DNA from 3 places in the Kluyvera sp. 1366 genome. Region 3 is predicted to be linked to each of the others. Evidence: predicted binding sites of a transcription regulator. Region 3 holds the regulator's gene; each other region holds the start of a gene.

Region 1 (10,037 bases), 240 kb from region 3:
GTGAGGCGCACGCGTGGGCCAGCAGAACGATAGCCAAACATCATGACTCCTGAAATCCATAACTTAAGAAAGATGTACGCCAGCGGCGATACTCCTCACTATAACCGTCACCCCGCTTGCGGTAAAACCCTTGAACGCGTTCCTCAGGATTCATCCTGATTTAGGATTAATATTTCTGCGGATTCGATGAAAAAATATCATCCTGAGAAAGCTGTTTTTCGCCGCTGAGCAGGCGGAAAATAGACCAATTGGTCTCTTATCTCCTCTCATTTGCTCAGGAATTAGCATGTCTCGGGTTGCGCGGGCACGACGCCTCGGTAAAACATTTCTTTTAGTGGATAACATGCTGGTTGTGATGGGCTTTTTCGTGGTGTTTCCCCTCATTTCCATCCATTTTGTCGAACAGCTGGGCTGGGCCGCGTTGATGGTCGGTATTGCGCTTGGCTTGCGCCAGTTCGTCCAGCAGGGATTCGGCATCTTCGGCGGTGCGATTGCCGACCGTTTTGGCGCGCGTCCGCTGATCGTCACCGGCATGCTGATGCGCGCGGCGGGTTTTGCCTGCATGGCGCTGGCGCATGAACCCTGGCTGCTGTGGTTTGCCTGTTTGCTTTCCGGTCTTGGCGGCACGCTGTTTGACCCGCCACGCAGCGCGCTGGTGATGAAACTGGTGCGCGCACGCGATCGCGGCCGCTTCTTCTCCCTGCTGATGATGCAGGACAGCGCCGGTGCGGTGCTGGGCGCGCTGATTGGTAGCTGGCTGCTGGCGTGGGATTTCCGTCTGGTGTGCTGGGTTGGCGCGGCGGTGTTTGTCACTGCTGCGCTGTTTAACGCCGTTTGGTTACCGGCGTGGCGCATCTCGACCGAACGCATTGCGATGCGTGAAGGGATGCAACGCGTCTGGCAGGACAAGCGTTTTCGCCTGTACGTGCTGACATTGACCGGCTACTACATTCTCGCCGTGCAGGTGATGTTGATGCTGCCGGTGATGGTGAATCAGGTAGCCGGGGCGCCTGCTGCGGTGAAGTGGATGTACGCGATTGAAGCGCTGCTGTCATTAAGCCTGCTCTATCCGCTGGCGCGCTGGAGCGAAAAACGCTTCCGCCTCGAAACGCGTTTGATGGCCGGCTTGTTCCTGATGACGTTCAGTCTGCTGCCGGTTGGCATGACCGATTCGCTGCCGTCGCTGTTTATGCTGATCGCCCTCTTTTATCTGGGCTCAATCATTGCTGAACCGGCGCGAGAAACGCTCAGCGCTTCGCTGGCCAGTTCGCGTGCGCGCGGCAGCTATATGGGCTTCAGCCGACTCGGCCTCGCGATTGGCGGCTTGATCGGCTACTCCGGCGGCGGCTGGATGTTCGATATGGGCCAGCTATGGGCGCTGCCGGAACTGCCGTGGATGCTGCTGAGCAGCGTTGGCATGATTACCCTTTTGGCGCTTTGGTGGCAGTTCCAGCCGCGTTCGGTGGCGCCAGCGATTTTCAGCAGCTAATTTGCCCCCGCCAAAGATCTCTTCCATACTTCCCGCACGTCCGAAAAAAGGGTGACCTCCGTCACCCTTAGAACCACAGGAGAAACGGGATGAAACTCTACATCTACGATCACTGCCCTTTCTGCGTCAAAGCACGCATGATTTTCGGCTTAAAAAATCTGCCATTAGAACTCATCGTTATGCTGAATGACGACGAGCAAACGCCGAAAAAATTGATCGGCCAGAAAATGGCGCCGATTCTGCAACAGGCCGACGGCAGCGCTGTACCGGAAAGTATGGATATTGTGCGCCTGGTAGATAAATATGATCACCAACCGCTGCTCAATGGCAAAAGCAATCCTGCGATCAGCGACTGGCTGCGCCACGTGAATGGCTACGTCAATAAGCTGCTGCTGCCGCGCATCGCCGATGCCTCCTTCGCCGAATTCGCTACGCCGGAAGCGCGTAGCTACTTCAGCGAGAAGAAGCAGGCCAGCGTGGGCGATTTCAGCGAGTTGCGTAAACACGCGCCGGGCTTAATCAAAAACATCAGCGACGATCTGCGTCAGCTCGACAAGCTGATCGTCAAACCCAATGCGGTAAATGGCGAACTGTCGGAAGATGATATTCATCTTTTCCCGCTGCTGCGCTCCTTAACGCTGGTCAACGGCATTGAATGGCCAAGCCGCGTTGCCGATTATCGCGACAACATGGCGAAACAAACCCAGGTTAATCTGCTCTCCTCCATCGCCGCATAATCTTCATCCCTGAGAGGCGCTGCGGCGCTTCTCATCTCTCTCCTGGTGACACATGCCGCTGATTCAGGCAGGCTATCGCTGTTTTGCCGTTTCGATCAGGATGAGGACAATATGAAAAAGGCGTTTACCGGGCTTTTCGCTCTGCTTTTTGCCGTGCTACTCAGCGGCTGTAACCAATTGACGCAATACACCATCAGCGAACAGGAAGTGAATCAGGCGCTGCAAAAGCGCAATAACTTCGAAAAAGATATCGGCGTTTCCGGGCTGGTGAATGCGCACATTGTGCTGAGCGATCTCAACAGCCAGATTGGCCGTGAAGAACCCGGAAAAATAACGCTCTCGGGTAAAGCCAATATCAATGTCAGCTCGCTGTTTGGTCCGCAGCAGGCCGAAATGCTGCTGAAGATGAAGGCGCAGCCGATTTACAGCGCACAGGAAGGCGCGATTTATCTGCATGACATGGAGATTGTCAATGCGCAGGTGCAGCCGGAGAAAATGGCGTCGATCATGAAAACCCTCACGCCGTATCTCAATGAGTCGCTGAAGCGCTACTTTAATGAGAGACCTGCTTATGTGCTGAGTGCAGACCGCAGCAAAGGCGAAGCGCTGGCGAAGAAACTTGCTAAAGGAATTGAAGTGAAACCGGGCCAATTGGTGATTCCGTTTACAGATTAATCCGCGCAACCGCACCTTCCGGTGCGGTTTTTGTTTGTCACAATAAAATCCCGTGCAAACGGTTGCCCACATCCTTATGATTACTCCCCGGCCTAAACGTGCCTCTCGTTTTCTTCTCAGCCGGAGTCTTTTTGAATGACAGCCCAACCTCAGCACATTACCATCCGCCGCCCTGACGACTGGCACATCCATCTGCGCGATGGCGCGATGCTCAACGCCGTACTGCCTTATACCAGCGCAGTAAATGGTCGTGCGATTGTCATGCCAAACCTGGTTCCACCGGTTATCAGCGTGGCCGCTGCCGTGGCGTATCGCGAGCGCATCATGGCTGCGTTACCTGCTGAGCACGCTTTTACTCCGCTGATGACCTGCTATCTCACCGATTCACTTGATCCCGATGAGATCGAGCGCGGCTTCCGTGACGGCACTTTTACCGCCGCCAAACTCTATCCTGCGCACGCCACCACCAACTCCAGCCACGGCGTGACCAACATCGCCGCTATCGCTAAGGTGCTGGATCGCATGCAGCAGATCGGCATGCCAATGCTGGTGCACGGCGAAGTGACCGATTCTCACATCGATATATTTGATCGCGAAGCGCGCTTTATTGAAACCGTGTTGGAACCGCTGCGTAAACAGTTCCCGGCGCTGAAAGTGGTGATGGAGCACATCACCACGAAAGAAGCGGCGGAGTATCTGGCAGCCGGTAATGATCTGCTGGGCGCCACCATTACGCCACAGCACCTGATGTTCAACCGTAACCACATGCTGGTGGGCGGCGTGCGTCCGCATCTTTACTGCCTGCCGATTCTGAAGCGCAATATCCATCAGGAAGCGCTGCGTAAGCTGGTTGCTAGCGGGAATCGTCGCGTATTCCTCGGTACCGATACCGCGCCACATCTGCGTCACCTCAAGGAAGCCAGCTGTGGCTGCGCCGGCGTGTTTAATGCGCCGACCTCATTGCCGGCGTACGCCACCGTGTTTGAGGAGCTGAATGCGCTGGAACATTTCGAAGCCTTCTGCTCGGAGAACGGCGCGAACTTCTACGGTCTGCCGCTGAATGAAGGCACGCTGACGCTGGTGCGAGAATCCTGGCAGGTTGAAGAGAGCATTGCGCTGGCAGATGACACGCTGGTGCCTTTCCTTGCCGGTGAAACGCTGAACTGGCGCATCAAAGAATAATGATCTGCTGCTTGCCTTCGGGAAATTTATACTGTACAAATAAACAGTATATTATCCCGGAGGCTTCTATGCGTGTTGAAATTACCGTAGCAAAAACTTCGCCCCTTCCTGCGGGTGCACTGGATGCACTCAGCGTCGAACTGGTTCGTCGCATTACGCAGGATTTCCCCGACGACGATCATCACGTCAAAGTGCGTTATGCCGGCGGCAACCAACTCAGCGTGTTTGGTGGCTGTAAAGAGTCACGCGAACGCATCAGCGAACTGTTACAAGAAACCTGGGAAAGCGCTGACGACTGGTTCAATAACGATTAACTGCCACTGTGCCGTTTTTGCCGGGTATCGCTATCCGGCTTTTTTGTTTTTATTTCCCTCTCGCCAGAAAAACTTCCTGCATCTAGACTCATGTTAAACGATCCCCTATTCTTGCCTCGTCATGCTTACAGGAGGTGTTTTACATGACTACTGAAAAACCAGAAGAGGCGATGACCTTCGGAGAATTGCTGGCATTTATTGCTGAGCAACAGCGCCGCTTAACCGTATTAGAAAATGCGTTTGCCACCTTGACCTTCTGTCTCGACGATCGCGCCAATCAGTTGCTGGTCCACAACCTGACGCTGGAAGCGCAAAACCAGAACCATGACGAGCAGTTACAGCAGCATTTTACCCGGCTGGCGGAAGAGATTCAGAAACGTCACGGCCTGCTGCCGGTCGAGCCACACTCATAAACGTGCCCCCTTTTTCGGCCTAAAGTTTTCCCTTATAAAAGCCGATAACTTCGTCAGTGTTGCCAGTAATAATTCCAATAAAATGCCTGACGCTGCGGGCATTTTATTATTCGATTAAACGGCAATGTTAACCGCGTTTATTTTTACTCTGTTTAGGTTCGTCATACCTTTTAACTATTGTACCCGCTATTTCATGTTATAATTGTTTCGCTAGTGCACGATACAGCCGCATTGAACCTCAAGAAGCACTTCGTTTAACGAGTAATACGGAGGTTATAATGGACAGAAATAAAGACGTCATCCAGACTCATCCGTTGGTAGGATGGGACATCAGCACCGTAGACAGTTATGACGCCATGATGATTCGCCTGCACTCGCTCTCCTCGCAGGGGCAGAAAGAAGAAGAAGCTGACGTGGGTCCGACCTACTGGCTGACTACCGACGTAGCCAGACAGTTCATCTCTCTACTCGAAGCTGGCATTGCAAAAATAGAGTCTACCGAGCAGTACCTACGCGACAATCAAAAGCATTAATTTCTACTATCGCGTGAAAGGGCACCCAACAGGGTGCCTTTTTCATGGGCGCTCTCTTTTGATATGCTGTTGAAAAATTTCGCTGTTTTGCTGGAGTGATGTCGTTATGGTTTATGATCTGATTGTGGTGGGAAGCGGTTCGGTCGGCGCAGCAGCAGGGTTTTACGCCACGCAGGCTGGCTTATCGGTGCTGATGATTGATAGCGCCCATCCGCCGCACAGCCAGGGCACACATCATGGGGAAACCCGCCTGATTCGCCATGCGTATGGTGAAGGTGAACGCTACGTGCCGCTGGTGCTACGCGCACAGACACTCTGGGATGAGCTGGAACGCCAGAGCGGCGAGCGCATCATGCATCGCAGCGGCATCCTCAACTTAGCGCCCATCACCTCCTCCTTTATTCAAAATGTTATCGATAGCGCGAAAGCGTGGCAGCTGGATGTGAAAATCCTGCAAGCCGATGAAGTGCGCGCGCGCTGGCCGCAGTTCACAGTGCCGGATGGCTACATCGGCGTGTACGAACCCAACTCCGGCTTCCTCAAATGTGAGCAAGCGGTGCGCAGCTGGGTGCAGCTGGTGGAACAGGCCGGTTGCGCGCAGCTGTTTAACTGTCCGGTGACAGAGATAGGTCGTGACGGCGATCTGCAGCAAGTCACCACCAGCGATGGCATTTTCCGCGCGCGTAAACTGTTGGTCAGCGCCGGTACCTGGGTGAGCCAGTTGGTCGCCGATCTGCCGGTTGCGCCCGTGCGCAAAGTTTTCGCCTGGTATCAGGCAGATGGTCGCTACAGCGAGAACAATAAATTCCCCGGCTTTACCGTGGAGATGAGCGATGGCAGCCACTTTTACGGCTTCCCGGCGGATAACAACGCGCTGAAAGTGGGACGTCACGATGGCGGACAGCTGATGCAAACGCCGGCCGATCGCAAACCTTTTGGCAGCATCGCGGTAGACGGCAACGAATCTTTTAGCTTCCTGCGTAAATTCCTGCCGGGTGTGGGCGTCTGTTTGCATGGTGAAGCCTGCAGCTACGACAATACGCCGGACGAAGATTTCATTATCGATACGCTGCCGGGCGAGCCTAATCGTCTGATCATCACCGGCTTAAGCGGACACGGTTTCAAATTCGCCAGCGTGCTGGGTGAACTTGCCAGTGAATTTGCGCAGAACAAACCGTTCTCTTTCGATATTGCGCCTTTCTCCCTCGCGCGATTTAACTAAACCATACTTGCCGGTACTAATCCTGTGCCGGCGAAATTGACACAAACTGACAGTTAATTACCTATATCAACATTCAGCGCAGCGCTATGCCGCATTTGGTGTAGTGAATATGCAATACTTCGCAATAAGCCCCGCCTTTTAAGCTATCCCTTCAATTATTCTGACTGAGTTTTAATTAAATCCTCATTTATTCCGAAGATGATTTTCAACTTTATAGAAAAGTAAGGTTAATTGATCTTTCATTGCAAAATGTAGATGCTCATTACCACTTATTTCATTCCAGGTGATTTTAATGTGGCGTAATTCCACACAGCATTTCGGCGCTGTCTCGATTTTATTGCATTGGCTTATGGCGCTGGTTATTTACGGCATGTTCGCGCTGGGTTTGTGGATGGTCGGATTGGGCTATTACGATGGCTGGTATCACGATGCGCCCGAAATTCATAAAGGCATCGGCATTCTGCTGTTCGCTGCGCTGCTGCTGCGCCTCGGCTGGCGTTTTATTTCACCTCCGCCCAAACCGTTGGCGAGTTATTCGCCCGCCGTACGACGCAGCGCTACCGCCGCGCACTGGCTGTTATACGGCTTACTGTTGGTGCTGCTGTTCACCGGTTATCTCATCTCCACCGCCGATGGCAAACCGATCTCCGTATTTGGCTGGTTCGCGGTTCCCGCCCTGTTCAGCGGCGCCGCGCAACAAGCGGATCTGGCGGGTGACATTCATCTTTGGCTGGCGTGGGGTTTGGTGCTGATCTCTGCACTGCACGCGCTAGCAGCCCTGAAGCACCATTTTATCGACCGTGATGTGACACTGAAAAGGATGTTGGGTTACCGCATCCCGTTAACCTCTGAAAAGGAAAAGTAGCATGCTAAAGAAGACATTATTGGCAGTAGCAGCGGCCGGATTATTGAGCGCCAGCCTGACGGCCAGCGCGGCTGATTACAAATTTGATAAGGAAGGCCAGCACGCATTTGTGCAGTTCCGCATTCAGCACCTGGGCTACAGCTGGTTGTACGGCACCTTTAAAGACTTTGATGGCAGCTTCACTTTTGATGAAGCCAATCCTGCGGCAGATAAAGTCAACGTGACCATCAACACCAACAGCCTCGATACCAACCATGCTGAGCGTGATAAACACCTGCGCAGCGCGGATTTCCTCAACACCGGTAAGTTCCCGCAGGCAACCTTTGCTTCTACCGCCGTGAAGAAAGAGGGTAAAGATTACAAGATCACCGGTGACCTGACGCTGAATGGCGTGACCAAGCCCGTCACGCTGGATGCTAAATTGATCGGTGAAGGCAAAGATCCATGGGGCGGCTACCGTGCAGGATTTGAAGCCAGCGGTGAGATCGTGCTGAAAGAGTTCAACATCAGCAAAGATCTTGGCCCGGCATCGCAGAAAGCTGAACTGATTATTTCGGTGGAAGGCGTGCGTAAGTAAACGAAATACAGCCTGAAGTCCGCAGACCTCAGGCTGTTTTACGCTTATTTTTTATCTGGCGCCGGAATCGCCATCGTCATGTTCAGCAAACCACGTGATTTGTTGAACACTTTGTTGCCATTTTCACGGCCCGCACGGCGTGCGCGCTGCTCCTCTGGCGACAACGTTGACTCTTCCATGCAGATTGGGCTGCAGCAGTTGTTGTACTTTTCAGCGCAGCTTGGGCACTGAATAAACAGCAAATGACAGCCATCATTGATGCAGTTGGTGTGGCTATCGCAAGGCGTGCCGCACTGATGACAGCTGGAAAGAATATCGTCGGAAATACGCTCGCCCATGCGCTCGTCAAAGACAAAGTTTTTGCCCTTGAAACGCACCGGTAAACCCTGTTCGCGCGCCCGGCGGGTGTATTCAATAATCCCGCCTTCGATGTGATAAACATCTTTGAAGCCGTTGTGTTTCATCCAGGCGCTGGCCTTTTCACAACGAATGCCACCGGTACAGTACATAACAATCTTTTTGTCTTTCTGATCCTGCAGCATATCAACGGCCATCGGCAGTTGATCGCGGAAGGTATCGGCCGGCACTTCCATGGCGTTATCGAAGCGCCCCACTTCATATTCGTAGTGGTTACGCATATCCACAAACAGCGCATCCGGATCGTCGAGCATTGCATTAACGTCCGCGGCTTTCAGGTAAGCACCCACATTGCTGGCATCAAAGCTATTGTCTTCAATCCCATCCGCTACAATGCGTTCACGCACTTTCAGGCGCAGCACCCAAAAAGATTTACCGTCATCATCCAGCGCAATGTTCATGCGCAAGTTATTTAGCGCCGCATCAAAGGCATACAAAGCGGCCTTCATCTTTTCGTAGCGGCTGGCGGGCACACTGATTTGTGCGTTGATGCCTTCGTGCGCAACATAGACGCGACCAAACACCTTGAGTTTGGTTAACTCAACGTAGAGGGCATCACGGAAGGCTTTAGGATCGGCAATCTGGAAGTATTTATAAAAAGAGACTGTGGTACGTGGTTCGGTTTCCGCCAACATACGTTCCTTCAGCTCTTTATTGGAAACAAGGTTATGTAACACTGGCATGGTGTTCGTCCTGTTAGCAATCAGAGAAATTTAGCGCGCGTATGATACCCGAATTCTGCCTGATACAAAAATTTTGGTTTGATAAGCCTGCCGGCTGAAATTACACACGCATTTGTGCGCCACAATTGCGTTTTCGTGCGCATACCTGCTGTCGGAAAGCCGTCCTCGGTCTATGCTTGATTTCAGCCAGAATGAAAAAATGGCATAATGACAAAAAATTACAGAAACCGGACTCTCTGGCATAAGACGCAGGATACTGACATTTCCATGACTCAACTTCCCCAACTCACCCGTGAACTCTTCTATCCACGCTATTGGCTGACCTGGCTCGGCATTGGCTTTCTTTATCTGCTGGTGCTGTTGCCCTATCCGGTACTGCATGCAATTGGCTGCGGATTGGGTCGCGTTGCCATGCGCTTTATGAAGCGGCGCGTTGAAGTGGCGCAGCGTAATCTTGAAGTGTGCTTCCCCACTATGCCGACCAATGAACGTGACGCGATGGTAAAGCACAACTTCGAATCGGTTGGCATGGGGCTGATTGAAACCGGGATGGCGTGGTTCTGGCCGGACTGGCGTATTCGTAAATGGGTCACCACCAGCGGGCTGGAGCACGTGACTAACGCGCTGGCAGAGAAGCGCGGCATATTATTAATTGGTATGCACTTTCTGACTCTGGAGTTGGGAGCGCGGGTATTTGGTATGCACAACCCAGGCATTGGCGTGTATCGTCCCAACGACAACAAGTTGATCGACTGGCTGCAAACCTGGGGCCGGATGCGCTCCAATAAAAGCATGCTGGACCGCAAAGATCTGAAAGGCATGATTCGCGCCATGAAGAACAACGACATTATCTGGTATGCACCGGATCATGATTATGGCCCGCGCAGCAGCGTGTTTGCGCCATTCTTCGCGGTTCAGGATGCGGCGACC
Region 2 (10,037 bases), on a different contig from region 3:
TCGGCGCGAGGCGCAGCACAACCAGACTGAGCAGGATGGTCAGCAGCGGAATGGTCGCGCCGAGAATTCCCATCATCACCGCAGAAACGCTGTGCGCCGCGTAATAGGCGAGACTTTGATACAGCACCATGCCAAGCAGACCCAGGAACAGCAATCGCCAGCCGTTGGCTTTAATGGTGTGACGATGGCGCCACACGCCCGGCAGGCAAAACGGTGTTAGTACTACCAGCGCCAGCAGCCAGCGATAGAAGGAGATCGCCGCAGGATCGATACTTCCCGCCGAGAGTTTGCTGACGATAGTGTTGATCGACCAGATCAATACCGCGATCAGCGGAAACAGTAAATTCATGATACAGCTCCTCAGATAATCGCGAATAGTTTACGTTTGACCGGTTTAAAGCAGATAGTTAAAATCGGACAATATTTGTTAGTGACCGGACAGAATGAATCTACAAGTCGAATACCAGCCGCCGATTGATGCGCCTTTGCTGCGCTTCTTCATGCGTTATGACGAGGTCAACGCCAAAACCGAATACCTCACCCATGCGCATGATTGGGGCCAGGTGATTTTCGTCACCAGCCACGTGCTGGAGATGGAAGTGGAGGGCGAACGTCTGCTGACGCCCGCAGATATCCCAATCTGGATTCCGGCCGGCCATCGTCACAGCAGCTACAACCACAACGAAGCGCGTTTTCGCACCTTTAATCTTGCCGCCGATCTCTGCGCGGGCCTGCCGGATAAAGCCTGTTTATTGCATGTTGATGCCATTGGCCACGCCATCATGAATGATTTTGCCCGCCGTGAACTGGAGCAGCCGCAAACGCAAGCCGACTGGCGCATGTGTGAAGTGTTGATCGATCGCCTGCGTCTGGCGCCGGTGCATAACAGCTATTTGCCGATGTCGGATGACAAATTCCTCGCGCCGATTCTGCGCGCGCTCGAAGCGCATCCCGGCGATAACACCACGCTGGCACAATGGGCGAAGCGCGTGTTCACCACCGAGCGTACGCTAGCGCGACGCTGTCAGCAGCAGTTGAATATGTCATTCAGCGAGTGGCGGCAGCGTTTACGCTTTCTGCGTGCTATCGCGCTGCTGGAGTAGGGTTGCAGCGTGCAGGGCATCGCTCACGAGCTGGGTTACAGCTCGGCGTCGGCGCTCATTGTGATGTTCCAGCAGCAGGCCGGTACCACGCCCGATCGCTATCGTAGTCGGTTAGGTTAATCCCCGGCTTTATGGCAAAATACGCGCCTTAAATTTTTGCAGACAGGACCGCCGCAGTGAAAATTCTCGTCGATGAAAATATGCCTTATGCCCGTGAACTCTTCAGCCGCACCGGCGATGTGCTCGCGGTGCCGGGACGTCCGTTGCCGGAAGCTGAGCTGCAGGACGCCAGCGGATTGATGGTGCGTTCCGTCACCAAAGTGAATGCGGCACTGCTGGCCGGTACGCCGGTGAAGTTTGTCGGCACCGCGACCGCCGGCACCGATCACATTGATGAAGCATCACTGGCGGCGGCAGGCATCAGCTTCTCTGCGGCGCCTGGCTGTAATGCCATTGCGGTGGTGGAGTATGTGTTCTCCTCGCTGCTGCTGCTGGCGGAGCGCGATGGTTTTGCACTGCGCGATCGCACGGTGGGCATCGTTGGCGTGGGGAATGTTGGCGGCCGCCTGCAGAAGCGTCTGCAAGCCTGGGGCGTGAAAACGCTGCTGTGCGATCCACCGCGCGCCGATCGTGGCGATCAGGAAACCTTCCATTCGCTGGATGATCTGGTGGCGCAAGCCGACATCCTGACCTTCCACACGCCGCTGTTTAAAGATGGCCCATATAAAAGCTGGCATTTGGCCGATGCGGTGCTGCTGATGGCGCTCAAACCCAACACTATTCTGATCAACGCCTGCCGCGGTGCGGTGGTAGATAACGCGGCGCTGCAGGCAGTGCTGAAGATGCGCCACGATCTTAGCGTGGTATTGGATGTGTGGGAGCCGGAGCCGGATCTGTCGCTCGATCTGCTGGATAAAGTGGATATCGCCACCGCCCATATCGCTGGCTACACGCTGGAAGGTAAAGCGCGCGGCACCACGCAAGTGTTTGAAGCCTGGTGCGACTTTATCGGCCAGCCGCAGCAGGTGGCGTTGGAAAGCCTGCTGCCGGCACCTGAATTCGGTTCTGTCACTCTGCGCGGCAAACTCGATCAGCCAACGCTAAAACGCTTAGTGCATCTGGTGTATGATGTGCGCCGCGATGATGCGCCACTGCGTAAAGTGGCGGCAAAGCCAGGCGAGTTTGATCGCCTGCGCAAGCAATATCAAGAGCGTCGTGAGTGGTCATCGCTGCAGGTGCATTGCGATGATGCGGAGACGGCGGCGATGCTCAATCAGCTTGGCTTCCGCGCCAGTTTGTAAAGAAATTTCAATCACCTGCACTATTGCGGGGGATAATTCCTAAATCTCGGGCGATGTTTTCATCGCCTTCTGTTTTTGTGTCAATCTCTGGAGTAACCAACATGTCTGACGGCTGGAATATCGCGCTTTTGGGCGCAACAGGCGCAGTAGGGAACGCTGTACTGGAACTGCTGGCTGAACGCCAGTTCCCGGTTGGTGAGTTGTATTTGCTGGCGAGTGAAAACGGTGCCGGTGAGAACAAACGTTTTGAGGGACGTACCGTGCTGGTGCAGGACGTGGCCGAATTTGACTGGACGCAAGTGCAGCTGGCGTTCTTCACTGCGGGTCGTGAAGCCTCGGCGCGCTATGCCGAAGAAGCCGCCAGCCAGGGGTGTCTGGTGATCGATAGCAGCGATCTGTTTGCGCTCGAACCGGATGTGCCGCTGGTGGTGCCGGATGTGAATCCACAGGTGCTGGCAGATTACCGCAATCGCAACATCATTACCGTTGCCGACAGCCTGGTAAGCCAGCTGCTGTGCTCAATCAAACCGCTGGTGGATCTGGCTGGTCTGAGCCGTTTGCAGGTTACCAACCTGATTGCGGCCTCAAGCCATGGTAAAGCGGCGGTTGATGGTTTGGCCGGTGAAAGTGCGCGTTTGCTGAACGGCGTGCCGGCGGAAACGCACTATTTTGGCCGCCAGCTGGCGTTCAACATTTTGCCGCTGCTGGCGGACAGCAATGGCAGCGTCGAGAGCGAACGTCGCGTGGTTGAGCAGGTACGTAAAGTGCTGCAGGACGAAGGTTTGCCGATCGCGGTAAGCAGCGTGCAGGCGCCGGTGTTCTACGGCAATGCGCAGATCGTACACGTGGAGAATCTGCGTCCGCTCTCTGCAGAAGAAGCGCGCGATGAACTGGGCCGCTCCGGTGATATCAACCTGACTGAAGAGAGCGATTACCCCACGCAGGTGGGCGATGCGTCCGGCAGCGACGTGCTGAGCATTGGCTGCGTGCGCAATGATTACGGCATCCCAGAGCTGCTGCAGTTCTGGTCTGTGGCAGATAACATCCGTTTCGGCGGTGCACTGATGGCGGTGAAAACGGCTGAGAAACTGGTGCAGGAGTATTTCTATTAATGTTGCCTGAAGGGAAAACGCTTAAGCTGGCGTTGGGTATTGAATACGATGGCAGCCGTTATTACGGCTGGCAGCGGCAAAATGAAGTGCGCAGCGTGCAGGAAAAGCTGGAAAAGGCGTTGTCGAAAGTGGCCGATCATCCGGTGGTGGTGTTCTGCGCGGGCCGTACCGATGCTGGTGTGCATGGCACCGGACAAGTGGTGCATTTCGAAACCACCTCACCGCGTGCTGACGCAGCCTGGACGTTGGGCGTGAATGCCAATCTGCCCGATGACATCGCGGTGCGCTGGGTGAAAGCGGTGCCGGACGACTTTCATGCGCGTTTTAGCGCCACGGCACGCCGCTATCGCTACGTGATTTACAACCATCGGCTGCGTCCAGCGATTCTGGGCAATGGCATTACCCATTATTACCATCCGCTGGATGCAGATAAGATGCAGCGCGCTGGTCAGGCGCTGATTGGCGAGAATGACTTCACTTCGTTCCGTGCGGTGCAGTGTCAGTCACGCACGCCGTGGCGCAACGTGATGCATCTCAACGTCACGCGTCATGGGCCGTATGTGGTGGTGGATATCAAAGCCAATGCATTTGTGCATCACATGGTGCGTAACATTGTCGGCAGCCTGATGGAAATCGGCACCGGCAACCAGCCGGAAGAGTGGATGGCGACGCTGCTCGCGGCCAAAGATCGTAAGCTGGCGGCGGCGACCGCCAAAGCCGAGGGGCTTTATCTGGTAGCGGTGGATTATCCATCCCACTTTGCATTACCTCAGCCTGCGTTGGGACCGTTGTTCCTCGCGGATTAACCGTTAATTGTTGGGTGTTAGGGGAGTTGTGGTTATATGGATTTCATCCACTTTTTAGTCGATTTTATTCTGCATATTGATGTGCATTTGGCCGAGCTGGTGGCGCAGTACGGCATCTGGATTTACGCCATTCTGTTCCTGATTCTGTTTTGTGAAACGGGTTTGGTGGTCACGCCGTTCCTGCCAGGCGATTCCCTGCTGTTTGTTGCCGGTGCGCTGGCGGCCTTGCCGGGTAACGATCTCAACGTGCACCTGATGGTAACGCTGTTGGTGATCGCTGCCATCCTGGGTGATGCGGTGAACTACACGATTGGGCGTCTGTTCGGCGAGAAGCTGTTCAGCAATCCGAACTCGAAAATTTTCCGTCGCAGTTATTTGGATAAAACCCACGCGTTCTACGATCGCCACGGCGGCAAAACCATTATACTTGCGCGCTTTGTACCAATCGTGCGAACCTTTGCCCCCTTTGTGGCGGGGATGGGACACATGTCTTATCGCCACTTCGCGCTCTACAATGTGACGGGCGCACTGCTGTGGGTGCTGCTGTTCTCTTACGCCGGTTATCTGTTTGGCGACCTGCCGATTGTGCAGGAGAACCTGAAGCTGCTGATTGTCGGCATCATCGTGGTTTCGATACTGCCAGGCGTAATTGAAGTGTGGCGTCATCGCCGCCAGCAGAAGTCGCAGTAAGCTCGTTACCAGATTTTTATCCACAGCGTGAACGGGTTGTGGTTTAATGAGCGACATTTACGGCCTGCTGAAGGTGATTTCAGCAGCAATGAGAAGACTGGACCAGGTCAGCATTAAATAGAAAGGTCATCAATGAGCTGGATTGAACGCATACTGAATAAAAGCACTGCCACGCCAACGCGCAAAGCCAGCATCCCGGAAGGGGTGTGGACCAAGTGCGATAGTTGTGGGCAGGTGCTGTACCGCGCCGAGCTGGAGCGTAACCTCGAGGTCTGCCCGAAGTGCGACCATCACATGCGCATGCACGCCCGTGAGCGTCTGCATAGCATGCTGGATGAAGGTTCGCTGGTTGAGCTGGGCAGCGAGCTGGAACCGAAAGATCTGCTGAAGTTCCGCGACTCGAAGAAGTATAAAGACCGTTTGGTCGCCGCACAGAAAGACACCGGTGAGAAAGATGCGCTGGTGGCGATGAAAGGCACGCTGCACGGCATGCCAATTGTCGCTGTGGCCTTTGAGTTCTCCTTTATGGGCGGCTCAATGGGTTCAGTGGTTGGCGCGCGCTTTGTGCGTGGCGTTGAGCAGGCGTTGGAAGACAACTGCCCACTGATCTGCTTCTCCGCGTCAGGCGGTGCACGTATGCAGGAAGCGCTGCAGTCGCTGATGCAGATGGCGAAAACCAGTGCGGCACTGGCGAAAATGCAGGAGCGCGGCTTGCCGTATATCTCCGTGCTGACTGACCCAACCATGGGCGGCGTTTCAGCCAGCTTCGCGATGCTGGGCGATCTCAACGTGGCGGAACCGAAAGCGCTGATTGGCTTTGCCGGTCCACGCGTTATCGAGCAGACCGTGCGTGAAAAACTGCCGCCGGGCTTTCAGCGCAGTGAGTTCCTGATCGAGAAAGGCGCGATCGACATGATCATCCGTCGTCCGGAAATGCGCTTTAAGCTGGCAAGCCTGCTGGCGAAAATGATGAACCTGCCAGCGCCGCAGCTGGATGGTGATCAGCCAAATGTGGCTGAGCCGGAGAGCAACGAAGCCTGACAGGCAACGGAATGAGGCAGTAATGTTTCCTTCCTCCAATGCACCGTCTACATAGAATACTTAAGGTTGCATCCAACGTGGTCCGCGACCTTAAGTTACTCGATGTATTGATTTTGAACGGGACACATGGACAAATCTCTTCCTCAAGCCACGTCGCCTTTGGCCACGTGGCTTCATTATCTTGAGCATCTGCATTCGCAGGCCATTGAACTGGGTCTGGATCGTATTCAACGCGTCGCCGCACGCCTCGACCTGCTCAAACCCGCTCCTTTTGTCTTCACCGTCGCCGGCACCAACGGCAAAGGCACCACCTGCCGCACGCTGGAAACGCTATTGATGGCCGCGGGCTATCGCGTGGGCGTTTACAGCTCGCCACATCTGGTGCGTTACACCGAACGTGTACGGGTGCAGGGCGCTGAACTGGATGAAGCGCAGCACAGCGCCAGTTTTGCCGCGATTGAAGCCGGGCGCGGTGATATTTCGCTCACCTATTTTGAGTTCGGCACCTTGTCGGCCTTCAATCTGTTCCGCGCGGCGAATCTCGACGTGGTGATCCTTGAAGTCGGCCTGGGCGGACGTCTTGATGCCACCAATATTGTCGATGCCGACGTGGCAGTGATCACCAGCATCGCGCTCGACCACACCGATTGGCTGGGTCCGGATCGTGAAAGTATCGGCCGGGAAAAAGCCGGCGTGTTCCGCGCAGGTAAACCAGCAATTGTCGGTGAAGCCGATATGCCGGGCACCATCGCCGACGTTGCAGCGGAGAAGGGCGCGGTGTTGCTGCAGCGCAATCGCGACTGGCAGTGGCAGCAAACGGGTACCAGCTGGACGTTGCAGGATGCGCACGGCGAGCTGCGCGATTTACCGCTGCCGCAGGTGCCGTTACCCAATGCCGCCACCGCGCTGACCGCGCTGCGTGCGTCGGGTTTAACGGTAAGCGAAGCGATTATTCGTCAGCATCTGCCGCTGGCGATTTTGCCGGGGCGCTTCCAGACCGTCAGCGAAGCGCCGCGCGTCATTCTCGATGTGGCGCACAATCCGCATGCCGCTTATTATCTGGCTTCGCGTCTGGCTGAAGAGCCGCACAGCGGTGAAGTGCATGCGGTGGTCGGCATGCTGCACGACAAAGATATCGCGGGCACGCTGGCGGCGCTGGCACCACAGGTTGATCGCTGGTACTGCGCGCCGCTCGACGGTCCGCGCGGTGCCTCCGCCGATGAGCTGCTGGCTCATCTGGACGGCGGTGTGGCTTACAGCAACGTTGATGCAGCCTGGCAAGCGGCGCGTCAGCAGGCGCGTCCCGAAGATGTGATTCTGGTGTGTGGCTCTTTCCACACCGTAGCGCAGGTTATGGAATCGATGGCAGCGGAGAACGGCAGTGGCAAGTAAGTTCCAAAATCGCTTAGTCGGTACGGTCATTCTGGTGGCGATTGGTGTCATCGTCTTGCCCGGCCTACTGGACGGTAAGAAGAAACATTATAAAGAAGAGTTCGCCGCCATTCCGCTGGTGCCAAAACCGGACGATCAGCAGGATAGCGAAATGGTGCCGCCGGTGACGCAACCCTTGCCGGCGCAGCCGCCGGAAGGGGCGGGCGCGGCCCAGAATCAGAACGGTGGTAAAACCGCCACTAACGGCAGCGCGCAGCCCACGCAGAATAGCGAGCCCAGCGTGGTTACGCCGCCGCCGGTGCATCAGCAAGTGCAACCGAAACCGGTGGAACAGCCGAAGCCAAAAGCGGTCGAGCAGCCGAAACCGAAGCCGGTTGAACAGCCAAAGCCAAAACCGGTGGAGCAACCGAAGCCGAAGCCCGTCGAGCAGCCGAAACCGGTAGAGCAGGCGAAACCGGTGGAAACGCCGAAGCAGAGCGAACCCGCAGCGCCAGCTGGTCAGGCATTTGTGGTGCAGCTCGGAGCGCTGAAGAATGCGGCGAAAGTGAGCGAGATTGTGGCGCAACTGCGTCTTTCCGGTTATCGCGCCTTTACCGTGCCGTCTACGCCGGTGCAGGGACAAATCACCCGCATTTACGTCGGTCCGGATGCCAATAAAGCGAAGCTGCAAGGCTCGCTGAGTGAGTTGCAAAGCATCTCCGGCCTCGGTGGCGTGGTGAAACCGTATAGCGCGCGATAACGCGCTGATAAGCCGCGCCAATAGCAGAAAAAGGCGCGGCTTTACAAAGTTTTTGTAGCGAAGCGCGACAGGAAAATCATTGAATATCAGTGGATTAAATCACTGATAATACACAGGGCGAGGAAAGTTTTTTTCATCGCCCTTTTTGCGGAAACAGAACCGGAAAACCCTACGCAAACGTTTTCTTTTTCTGTTAGAATGCGCCCCGAACTGGATGCAGGGGTGCGATAGCACTGGGCTGGAAGAGTTCATGATCTGGATTGATTACGTCATTATTGCGGTAGTTGGTTTTTCGGCTCTGGTCAGCCTGATTCGCGGGTTTGTCCGGGAAGCCTTATCTCTCGTTACCTGGGGATGCGCGTTTTTTGTCGCCAGTCATTATTACGCCTACCTTGCAGTCTGGTTTACAGGTTTTGACGACGAACTGGTTCGCAACGGCATCGCTATCGCGGTGTTGTTTGTTGCCACCCTGATTGTGGGTGCCATCGTGAACTATGTGATCGGCTCGCTGGTTGAAAAAACCGGCTTGTCGGGAACCGACAGGGTGTTGGGTGTCTGTTTCGGGGCGTTGCGCGGTGTGCTGATCGTGTCTGCTATGCTGTTCTTTCTCGATACATTCACCGGCTTTTCTAAAAGCCCGGACTGGCAACAGTCGCAACTCATTCCCCAGTTCAGTTACATCATCAGGTGGTTTTTCGATTACCTGAAAAGCACGTCGAGTTTTTTACCCCGGTGACACCATCGGGAGTGCGGCTAATGAGGAAATGACAATATGTGCGGTATTGTTGGTATCACCGGTTTCATGCCAGTAAACCAGTCAATCTATGACGCGTTAACGGTGCTTCAGCACCGCGGGCAGGATGCCGCCGGCATTTGTACCATCGATGCTATTAACTGCTTCCGTTTGCGTAAAGCCAACGGCCTGGTCAGCGATGTGTTCGAAGCGCGCCATATGCAGCGTCTGCAGGGCAACATCGGGATTGGTCATGTGCGCTACCCAACGGCAGGCAGCTCCAGCGCCTCTGAAGCGCAACCTTTCTACGTGAACTCTCCTTACGGCATCACGTTGGCGCATAACGGCAACCTGACTAACGCCCACGAACTGCGTAAACAGCTGTTCGAAACGGGTCGCCGTCACGTTAATACCACCTCAGATTCCGAAATCCTGCTGAACATCTTCGCGCAGGAGCTGGACCGTTTTCAGCACTATCCGCTGGAAGCTGACAACATTTTTGCTGCGGTGGCGGCTGTGCATCAGCAGGTGCGCGGCGCTTACGCAGTGGTTTCAATGATTATCGGACACGGAATGGTCGCCTTCCGCGATCCCAACGGTATTCGTCCGCTGGTGCTGGGCAAGCGCGTTATCGCCGATGGCCGCACCGAATACATGGTGGCGTCAGAGAGCGTCGCGCTGGATACGCTGGGCTTCGAGTTCATTCGTGACGTAGCGCCTGGCGAAGCCGTGTACATCACCGAGCAGGGCCAGCTCTCTACGCGTCAATGCGCCGAGAACCCGAAAACCAATCCGTGCCTGTTCGAATACGTCTACTTTGCGCGTCCGGACTCGTTCCTCGACAAAATCTCGGTGTACAGCGCACGCGTGCGTATGGGCACCAAGTTGGGTAACAAAATTGCCCGCGAGTGGGAAGATCTGGATATCGATGTGGTGATCCCGATTCCGGAAACCTCAACCGATATCGCGCTGGAAATCGCACGTATCCTCGACAAGCCATATCGTCAGGGCTTCGTGAAGAACCGCTACGTTGGCCGTACCTTTATCATGCCCGGCCAGCAGCAGCGCCGCAGCGCCGTTCGCCGCAAGCTGAACGCCAACCGTGCTGAGTTCCGTGATA
Region 3 (10,037 bases):
AACAGCTTAATGACATTGTGCAAAGCGTAGACGCCCATTGCGCATAATCAAGCCATTACGGCGTCTGGTTACGCCTGTTTACCAAATAGCCAGCATTTATCGGATTTGGATGGTTTATGTTTACTCTTGGTTAAGGTTTTCCTCAGCTTGTCTTCATACGATTGTCACACGACTTCTTACCGTTGAGTTTTCATGAGATTCCCGACCACCCTGCAGTGCGGCACCAGCGGATTTAACCTTATTGCTGCGCTGTTCTTCGCACTAGTTTTAAATGCCCTGTTCTTGCTGCGTGCATGGGAAATGATCCCTTACGATCAGTTCCACGATTATCTGTTCGCCGCCAGTATTCCGCTGGTGCTCGCCTCGGCTTTCTATTTTCTTTTCTCGCTTGCTGCCTGGCCTTATCTGCGCAAGCCGTTGCTGATTGTGCTGGTGTTCGTCAGCGCCGCCGCCAATTACTTCATGCACAGTTTTGGCACGGTGATCGACACCAATATGATGCAAAATGTCTTTGAATCCGACCCGCAGGAAGCCTCAGCGTTGTTCAGCAGCCGCTATCTACTCTGGATGTTATTGATGGGGATGGTGCCGGTGGCGCTGATTTGCGGCGTGCGTATTCGTCGTGGACCGCGCTGGTGGTGGAATCTGCTGCAACGCCTGACGGGCGCACTGGGCGCAATATTGGTGATACTGCTGATGGCGGCGCTGTTTTACAAAGATTACGCCTCGCTGATTCGCAATAATAAAAACCTGATCAAGATGATTACCCCGGCCAATATCGTCAGCGGCACCGGCCACTATGTCGATCAACGCTATCTGCAAGGTAGCCAGGCGCTGGTGAAAATCGGTGAAGATGCACACAAAGGTCCGTTAATCTCCACAGCGACTAAAAAAACGCTGGTGGTGTTAGTGGTGGGTGAAACGGCGCGCGCCGAGAACTTTTCGTTGGGTGGTTACGCGCGAGAGACCAATCCAGAATTGAAAAAACAGCAGGTAATTTACTATCCCAACGCCAGTTCCTGTGGCACAGAAACCGCCATTTCGGTGCCCTGTATGTTCTCGAATATGCCTCGCATGCATTACAACGCCAATCTGGCGCACCACCAGGAAGGCGTACTCGACGTCCTCGCCCATGCGGGCGTAAGCGTACTGTGGCGCGAAAATGATGGTGGCTGTAAAGGCGCCTGTGAACGCGTGCCGCACACCGATATGACGCAGTGGAAACTGCCGCAATATTGTCACGATGGTTTTTGCCAGGATGAGGTGTTGCTGCATCGTCTTGATAACTATATTGCCAGCCTGCACAACGACGGCATTATCGTGCTGCATCAGATGGGCAGCCACGGCCCAGCCTATTATCAGCGTTATCCGGCTGAGTTCCGCCGTTTCACGCCCACCTGCGACAGCAAGCTGATTCAGGATTGCGATCATCAGGCGCTGGTGAATACTTACGATAACTCGCTGCTGTATAGCGACGACATGCTGAGCCGCACCATCGATAAGCTTAAAGGCCTAAGCGATCGCTTCAATGTGGCGCTGGTTTATCTCTCCGATCACGGCGAATCGCTTGGCGAGCGCGGGATGTATCTGCACGGCGCGCCTTACCTGTTTGCGCCTGCGCAGCAAACACACATTCCTCTGCTAATGTGGATGTCACCGGGATATGCGGCGGCGAACCACATCAATGATGCCTGTTTACGCCAGCAAGCCGCCGACGCCAAGGTTTCGCAAGATAATCTTTTCCATACGGTTTTAGGCATGTTCAATATCCAGACGCAGCAGTATCAGCCGCAGCTGGACATGATCAGATCGTGCCAAACTGCCGCCTGAGGGTTGCGTTAGACTGACTGGTCTAATAACCTGCGCCCCATGAATAAGACTCTGCAACGCAACGATACCCGTGAACATCTGCTCGCTATTGGCGAGCAGGTTTGTTTACAGCGCGGCTTTACCGGCATGGGTTTGATCGAGATGCTGGCGCTGGCAGAAGTCACGAAAGGCTCGTTCTACCACTATTTCGGTTCAAAAGAGGCCTTTGGTGTGGAGCTGATTGAGCGCTACTTCAGCCATTTCCAGCAGCAGATTGATCAGCAGTTGAGTCTGCCCGATTTAACGCCGACCCAGCGCCTGTTAGCGCATTTCCGCTATGGCGAACGGCTGTTTATCGAGCAAGGTCATATTGTTGGCTGTCTTGGCGTAAAGTTGTCAGCCGAAGTGTGCGATCTCTCTGAGCCGATGCGCGATGCACTGCAACAGGGTGCCAACGCCATTATCGCTGCCTACACGCGCTGTTTGAATGAGGTGGCGGCTGAGCAGCCGCTGCCGTTTGGGCAAACGCCGCAGCAGCTGGCGCAGCGCTGCTACTTGCTGTGGCTCGGAGCCAGTTTGCAGAGCAAGATTTCCCGAGAGCCGGGCCCGATTAGCCTGGCACTCGACACCATCGAACAGTGGCTGATAAGTCACTGATTTTTAAAACCCCATTTACTAGACGACCGGTCTTCCTGGAGCAATCAATATGGCGAGTAAGCAGCTGTTCTCCCCACTTAAAGTGGGCGCGATTACCGTACCGAACCGCATTTTCATGGCCCCGTTGACGCGTCTGCGCAGCATTGAGCCGGGCGATATCCCTACGCCGCTGATGGCAGAATATTATCAACAGCGCGCCAGTGCCGGTTTGATCATCACCGAAGCCACCCAGATCTCTTTCCAGGCGAAAGGCTATGCCGGTGCGCCGGGTCTGCACACACAGCAGCAAATTGCCGCGTGGAAAGTGATTAACGAAGGCATTCATGCCGCCAACGGTCACAGCGCTGTACAACTGTGGCACACCGGCCGCATATCTCATAACAGCGTGCAGCCCGAAGGCAAAGCGCCGGTCGCCCCATCCCCCCTAGCGGCAGGTACGCGCACGTCCCTGCGCGCCGCGGATGGTTCTGTTTATCGTGAAGACACCTCAGTGCCACGCGAGTTGTCAGTGGCTGAAATTCAGCAAATCGTAAAAGATTTTGGTCAGGCCGCCGCCAATGCGCGCGAAGCCGATTTCGACCTGCTGGAGCTGCACTCCGCGCACGGCTATCTGATGCACCAGTTCCTCGCACCAGGTTCAAACCAGCGTACCGATGAGTACGGCGGTTCGATTGAAAAGCGTGGCCGTTTCGCGCTGGAAGTGGTGGATGCAGCGATCGCCAACTGGTCTGCCGATCGTATTGGTATCCGCGTTTCGCCAATCGGTGCTTTCCAGAATCTGGACAATGGCCCGGAAGAAGAAAAAGCGGCGCTGTGGTATATCGCCGAGCTGGGCAAACGCAGCATCGCCTATCTGCACCTTTCTGAGCCAGACTGGGCGGGCGGACAGCCTTACAGCGATGCATTCCGTGAAAAAGTACGCGCCCTGTTCCCTGGCGTAATCATCGGTGCCGGTGCTTACACCGTTGAGAAAGCCGACGATCTGATTGCGCGTGGCCTGATTGACGCCGTGGCCTTTGGTCGCGACTTTATCGCCAATCCGGATCTGGTTGCCCGTCTGCAGCAGGATGCGCCACTCAATCCGCAGCGTCCTGAGAGTTTTTACGGTGGCGGCGCGGAAGGTTATACCGATTATCCAACCCTGTAAGAAAATGGCTGCCGCGGCGGATAGGCGGCAGCGTTATTTCATCAGTGTGTATACTAAGTTGCTTGTCATGCACTGATGACGTTTTAAAAAAAGAGGATGTTATGCGTTTACTTCACACCATGTTACGCGTTGGCGATTTACAACGTTCAATCGATTTCTACACCCGCGTGCTCGGCATGCGCGTACTGCGTCAAAGCGAAAACACCGAGTATAAGTACACCCTGGCATTCGTTGGCTACACCGAAGAGAGCGAGGGCGCGGTGATTGAGCTGACTTACAACTGGGGCGTGGATAAATACGATCTCGGCAACGCTTACGGCCATATCGCGCTGGGCGTGGACAATGTCGCTGACACCTGCGAACGCATTCGCAGCGCGGGCGGCAACGTAACGCGTGAAGCGGGCCCGGTAAAAGGCGGTTCGACTATCATTGCGTTTGTTGAAGATCCAGACGGCTACAAAATCGAGCTGATTGAAAACAAACATGCCGGTCACGGCTTAGGCAACTAAGGTTGCCCGTCAGCCTGCTATTTGCAGGCTGACTTCCCTCTCCTGCTGCACCCTCCTGCGATTTTTGCCATAATGCGCGCTGCCCTATTTATTGCCATGAGATCCTGATGTCTGAATCGAACGCTTTAAACGCTCTCCACCAACGCTTCCGCGGTTTTTATCCTGTTGTGATCGACGTTGAAACCGCGGGTTTCAATGCACAAACCGATGCACTGCTGGAAATTGCAGCCACCACGCTGAAAATGGATGAAGACGGCTGGTTGCACCGCGATGAAACGCTGCACTTCCATGTGGAACCGTTTGAAGGCGCCATTCTGAATCCTGCGGCGCTGGCGTTTACCGGCATCGACCCCACCAATCCGCTGCGCGGTGCGGTAAGTGAATATGAAGCCCTGCACGCGATTTTTAAAATGGTGCGCAAAGGCACCAAAGATAGCGGCTGCAATCGCGCCATTATCGTGGCGCACAATGCCACTTTCGATCTCAACTTCGTGATGGCGGCCGCCGAGCGCGCCAGCCTGAAGCGCAATCCGTTCCACCCGTTTGCCACTTTTGATACCGCGGCACTGAGCGGTTTAGTGCTGGGGCAAACCGTGTTGGCGAAAGCCTGTAAAGCGGCGGGAATGGAGTTTGATAGCACGCAGGCGCATTCGGCGCTGTATGACACCGAGCAAACCGCGACGCTGTTCTGTGAGTTGGTAAACCGCTGGAAACGCCTGGGCGGCTGGCCGCTGGCTTTCAGTGAAGAATCCGCAGACGAGGCGTCTGCCGAGTAACTAAAGAAAAGGCCGACATGTGTCGGCCTTCTGCATTATTCCGCTTCTTTATACTTCTCAGCGGTCTCTTTCAGCAGTGGCTGAAGTTCACCGCGCTGGAACATCTCAACGATGATGTCGCAGCCGCCGACCAGTTCACCGTCGACCCACAGCTGCGGGAAGGTTGGCCAGTTAGCGTATTTCGGCATTTCAGCGCGAATATCCGGGTTCTGCAGAATATCCACGTAAGCGAAACGCTCGCCACACGCAGAAAGCGCCTGCACGGCTTGCGCCGAAAAACCACAGCTTGGCAGCTTTGGCGAACCTTTCATGTACAGCAGAATCGGGTTTTCTGCGATCTGACGCTGAATTTTTTCAACAGTACTCATTATTGCCTTCCTTAATCTTCTACTTCGTGTTTGTTTATTGTAGCGATTTCGCTCCCGGACTGAAAACGGGATTTTGCGTTTGCACTGGCTAATCGCCATGTTTGTTAAGTTAACGCATGACAAATAACATTTTCATATCATTAATTGGCATTAATAAATTAATAATTAGCAATAATTTCGCTGTGTTAACCAGCTGAAATCGCTCATTTTTGCTACAGAATCAATCTGGTAACATATTAATAGAAAAAGGCCTTACCTTTTGTAAAAAAAGTGGATTAGAATTGCCTCGGCGCTGGTCACTTGATCAGATTTCTCTCACTTTTCCGCAGTCTGCTTTGATTCAGCCTGCTTAACCTGTAACCGGATTATGCGTCTACTAATTACGCTTTTCATACTGGCTTTAGCCCAACTGTTCTTTAATGTGGCCGCTGCATCTCCGCATGCGCCCGTTAACGCCAGTTCGCTTAAAGCAGAGAAAAAGAGCGCACGTGAAGACGAGCGCCGCAAACGACGTCCGGTGAAGACCACCACCAAAAAATCGCGCCTGACTGCTGTTCAAAAATTCAAACTCAAAAAACAGAGCAAAACAGAAACCGCGCTGCACAAAACCACCAGCAAAAAATCCCCGTTAAAACTTTCTGCTAAGAAATACGGTCATCAACGTTTAGCGAAGAAAACGCCAGAGATCGCCGTCAATGATGAAGCCTTAGCGCTGACCGGCATCAAAATGAGTAAAGCGCACCGTCAGCGTTATCAAAAAGCGCGTGAAACGGCGATGACCAAATTAATGGGTCAACTCGGCAAACCTTATCAGTGGGGCGGCGCTTCGCCACACACCGGTTTCGATTGCAGCGGCCTGGTGTGGTACGCCTATAAAGATCTGGTGAAATTCAAACTGCCACGCACCGCCAATGAGATGTATCACCTGCGTGATGCGGCACCGATTAAGCGTGAAATGCTGGAGAAAGGCGATCTGGTGTTCTTCCGCATCAACAATCGCGGTACCGCCGACCATGTGGGCGTTTATCTTGGCAATGGCAAATTCATTCAGTCGCCGCGTACCGGCAAAGATATTCAGATTAGCGCATTGGGTGAGGATTACTGGCAGAAACACTATGTGGGCGCGCGTCGTATGATGACGCCAAAAACCATTCGCTAGCTGTTGCGCAACAGACATAAAAAAGCCGGATGCTGTTGTCAGCTCCGGCTTTTTTGTTAATGCATGATCGCGGTAAAGCTGAAGGCGATAATCATCAACAGTGCGCCAACAGTGGTCATTAGCGCCAGCTTCAGGTCGGTATTCATCACAACTCCTTAGTCACACAATTATTAGGGTTAAGACGATTTTCGCATAGCAATAGGCAAAAATCTCGTGTTATCCGCGCCAGCTTGCTAGAATCGCCGCCTTTCGTTGCGCAACAGATTTTGCGCAGGCTGTATTTACAGCGTGATGAAGTGATTTCGCCTGCTAGAACATACCGTTTTGCCCGCTTTTTTGGGCTGTAAAAGCATTAGCAGACGCAAACGTTTAACAATATACTTATCAGTAAGTTGCGATAAGCCCAGGAGCACCATTTTCATGGCAACAATTAAAGATGTCGCAAAACGCGCGGGTGTCTCAACCACCACGGTTTCGCATGTCATCAACAAAACGCGTTTCGTTGCGGAAGAGACGCGTAACGCCGTATGGGAAGCGATCAAAGAATTACATTACTCGCCAAGTGCCGTGGCGCGTAGTCTTAAAGTCAATCACACCAAAACCTTGGGTCTGCTGGCGACCTCCAGCGAAGCGCCCTACTTCGCTGAAATTATCGAAGCGGTGGAGAACCGCTGCTTCGAACGCGGCTATACGCTGATTCTCGGCAATGCTCACAACGATCTGCAAAAGCAGCGCGCTTACCTGTCGATGATGGCGCAAAAGCGCGTCGACGGCTTGCTGGTGATGTGTTCGGAATATCCAGACGATTTGCTGCAGATGCTGGAAGAGAACCGCAATATCCCCATGGTGGTGATGGATTGGGGCGCGTCACGCGGTGATTTCACCGATACCGTGCAGGACAATGCATTTCAGGGCGGCTATCTTGCCGGGCGTTATCTGATTGAACGTGGCCATCGCGATATCGGTGCCATTCCTGGCCAAATGGAGCGCAACACCGGCGGTGGACGTCATGCTGGCTTCCTGCAGGCAATGAACGAAGCGGGCATTACAGTGCGTCCGGAGTGGGTGGTTCAGGGCGACTTTGAGCCTGAATCGGGCTATCAGGCGATGCAACAGATCTTAAATCAGAAACAGCGTCCAACCGCGGTGTTCTGCGGTGGCGATATCATGGCGATGGGCGCGATTTGCGCTGCTGATGAGATGGGTTTGCGCGTACCGCAGGATATCTCGGTGATTGGCTACGATAACGTGCGCAACGCGCGCTATTTCACACCAGCGCTCACCACCGTGCACCAGCCGAAAGCTGAACTGGGCGAAAAAGCGCTGGAAATGCTGCTGGATCGCATCACCAGCAAGCGCGAAGATCCGCAAACTATCGAAGTCCAGCCAACGCTGATTGAACGTCGTTCGGTGGCGTACGGTCCGTTCCGCGACTACCGCCGCTAAGCCGACACTTCGCTGAGCCATTCGTGGTTCAGCGTTTCCGCATCCCCGAGATAAGCCAGTAACCACGCCAGCGCCGGTGACGCGCGCTGTTCTGACCAGCTAACGCAGCACGGACTGTCCGGAAACGCCTGCGGTAGCGCCAGCTCGACCAGTTTTTGGCTGTCCAGCAGTGGACGCGCCAAATGGCCAGGCACCATGCCGACGCACAATCCTGCCAGCAAACAATCCATCCCGGTTTCCCACTCTGGCACCACCAACCGCCGCTGATTATCCAGCGTCCATGTCATACGGCGCGGTAACGCACGCGAGGTATCTTCCAGCACCAGCGATGGCCACGCCCGCAAGGTTTCATCATCCAGCTCCTTGCTGTTAACCAGCGGATGATCAGGGCTCACCACACAACGCCAGTTCAGCGCGCCCATATCCTGAAAGGCAAAACGTCCGCCCACCGGAATGGCCTGGGTTGCGCCAATCGCCACATCCACCCGACCATCAGCCAACGCATCCCACACGCCGTTGAACACTTCGTAGCTGATAATCAGCTCCATATCGGGAAAATGGCGATAGAAGTCCTTCACTAACTGTCGCGTGCGCTGCGGTTTTACAATGCAGTCAACCGCGATGCTCAACTCGCCGCGCCAGCCATTTGCCAGTTGCTGACACTGTCGGCGAGTGGCCAGCATTTTTTTGATAACAGATCGGCCTTCCCGCACAAAATGCTCGCCCGCCGCTGTCATCACCACTTCCCGATGCTGGCGCTCAAACAGCGGCACCGCCAGCCAGGTTTCCAGCTGGCGCACAGTATAACTGACGGCAGAGGGCACGCGATGCAGTTCCTGCGCTGCCGCGCTAAAACTGCCGGTGCGCGCTACTGCATCCACCACTTCAAGCGCATATTCTGACCACATAAATTTGCCTTCAAAAATTTTAACAGCACCATGCAAATATTAGCGTTTCACAAAGCGCGCCGCATCCTTTTACACTCCCCGGCGTTCACCCTGCCCAAAAGAGAATCAACATGTTGTCATCTAAAGCATTTATGCCTTATCTCGCCGTGCTCAGCATGCTCGGCTTTCTTGCCACGGATATGTATTTGCCCGCCTTTGGCGATATGCAGCGTGATTTTGCTAGCGCACCCGGCACCATCAGCGCCAGCCTGAGTCTGTTTCTCGGCGGTTTTGCCTGTGCCCAGGTATTTTGGGGACCGCTATCAGATCGTTATGGACGTAAGCCGATTTTGCTGGCGGGCCTTGCCATCTTCGCCCTCGGTTGTCTGGGAATGCTGTGGGTGACCGATGTCCGCCTGATGCTGGCGCTGCGTTTTATGCAGGCGATTGGCGTGTGTGCGGCTGCCGTAAGCTGGCAGGCGCTGGTGGTGGATCACTATCCAAAAGCGAAAGCCAATAAAGTGTTTGCAACGATTATGCCGCTGGTTGCGCTGTCGCCGGCGCTGGCACCGCTGCTCGGCGCCTGGCTGATCGGCCACTTCCACTGGCGCAGCATCTTTATCACGCTGACGCTGGTTGCCGTAGTGTTGCTGATCGGTACGCTGCAATTAACCTCGCCTAAGCGCGAGAAAGTTGCCTCAGGCAAACAACCCGGCTGGTTGACTTTGCTGGGTACCCGCGTCTACAGCGGTAACGTCTTAATCTATTCGGCATGTTCGGCGAGCTTTTTCGCGTGGCTGACGGGCTCACCTTTCATTCTCGCCGCAGCTGGCCTGACGCCGGGTGATATTGGCCTGAGCTATATTCCGCAGACCATTGCGTTTCTGATTGGCGGCTTTGGCTGCCGCACGCTGTTAAATCGTTATCAGGGCGCGCAACTGCTGCCGTGGTTGCTGGTGCTGTACAGTCTGAGCATCCTAAGTCTGTTTGTCATCGCCCTGATGCCTTCAGCGCCGCTGTTTGTGCTGCTGATGCCCTTCTGCGGCATGGCGCTGGCCAATGGCGCGATCTATCCGATTGTGGTGGCCAGCGCATTAGCGCCCTTCCCGCACGCCACCGGTAAAGCGGCAGGATTACAGAATTTATTCCAGTTAGGATTGTGCTTTGTCGCCAGCCTGCTGGTCTCCGCCGGCCTTGAGCAGGCGCTGTTCAACACCACATTAGTGATGGTGGCCACCGTGGTACTGGCGTGGGTGGGCTTTGTCTGCCAGCGATCGGC

What was found. Region 3 encodes PurR, which represses purine synthesis genes. Its sites were predicted from a motif close to CANGCAAACGTTTGCNTG; they were not measured.
Region 1: a site for PurR is predicted at 2,953-2,970, ahead of pyrC (dihydroorotase). Genes of this name have one in related genera too.
Region 2: a site for PurR is predicted at 8,355-8,372, ahead of cvpA (colicin V production protein). Genes of this name have one in related genera too.

Annotation. Positions count from the first base shown of each region.
Region 1 covers NZ_JBTRDW010000006.1:276,067-286,103, forward strand. Annotated here, with positions in the region: gene rimJ (ribosomal protein S5-alanine N-acetyltransferase) at 1-41, opposite strand, end outside; gene mdtH (multidrug efflux MFS transporter MdtH) at 287-1,489, shown strand; gene grxB (glutaredoxin 2) at 1,579-2,226, shown strand; gene ACVLVH_RS15500 (lipoprotein) at 2,338-2,901, shown strand; gene pyrC (dihydroorotase) at 3,037-4,083, shown strand; gene dinI (DNA damage-inducible protein I) at 4,152-4,397, shown strand; gene ACVLVH_RS15515 (hypothetical protein) at 4,541-4,810, shown strand; gene bssS (biofilm formation regulator BssS) at 5,089-5,343, shown strand; gene solA (N-methyl-L-tryptophan oxidase) at 5,450-6,565, shown strand; gene ACVLVH_RS15530 (cytochrome b) at 6,858-7,430, shown strand; gene ACVLVH_RS15535 (YceI family protein) at 7,432-8,007, shown strand; gene trhO (oxygen-dependent tRNA uridine(34) hydroxylase TrhO) at 8,052-9,107, opposite strand; gene ACVLVH_RS15545 (Kdo(2)-lipid IV(A) acyltransferase) at 9,375-10,037, shown strand, end outside.
Region 2 covers NZ_JBTRDW010000003.1:236,251-246,287, reverse strand. Annotated here, with positions in the region: gene ACVLVH_RS07900 (DMT family transporter) at 1-349, opposite strand, end outside; partial or broken gene ACVLVH_RS07895 (AraC family transcriptional regulator) at 444-1,223, shown strand; gene pdxB (4-phosphoerythronate dehydrogenase PdxB) at 1,280-2,404, shown strand; gene ACVLVH_RS07885 (aspartate-semialdehyde dehydrogenase) at 2,506-3,516, shown strand; gene truA (tRNA pseudouridine(38-40) synthase TruA) at 3,516-4,322, shown strand; gene ACVLVH_RS07875 (DedA family protein) at 4,359-5,012, shown strand; gene accD (acetyl-CoA carboxylase, carboxyltransferase subunit beta) at 5,145-6,053, shown strand; gene folC (bifunctional tetrahydrofolate synthase/dihydrofolate synthase) at 6,180-7,445, shown strand; gene dedD (cell division protein DedD) at 7,435-8,184, shown strand; gene cvpA (colicin V production protein) at 8,435-8,920, shown strand; gene purF (amidophosphoribosyltransferase) at 8,957-10,037, shown strand, end outside.
Region 3 covers NZ_JBTRDW010000006.1:38,266-48,302, forward strand. Annotated here, with positions in the region: gene eptA (phosphoethanolamine transferase EptA) at 193-1,830, shown strand; gene ACVLVH_RS14315 (TetR/AcrR family transcriptional regulator) at 1,870-2,466, shown strand; gene ACVLVH_RS14320 (alkene reductase) at 2,516-3,613, shown strand; gene gloA (lactoylglutathione lyase) at 3,715-4,122, shown strand; gene rnt (ribonuclease T) at 4,230-4,898, shown strand; gene ACVLVH_RS14335 (Grx4 family monothiol glutaredoxin) at 4,934-5,269, opposite strand; gene ACVLVH_RS14340 (C40 family peptidase) at 5,634-6,425, shown strand; gene cydH (cytochrome bd-I oxidase subunit CydH) at 6,482-6,571, opposite strand; gene purR (HTH-type transcriptional repressor PurR) at 6,846-7,871, shown strand; gene punR (DNA-binding transcriptional activator PunR) at 7,868-8,779, opposite strand; gene punC (purine nucleoside transporter PunC) at 8,890-10,037, shown strand, end outside.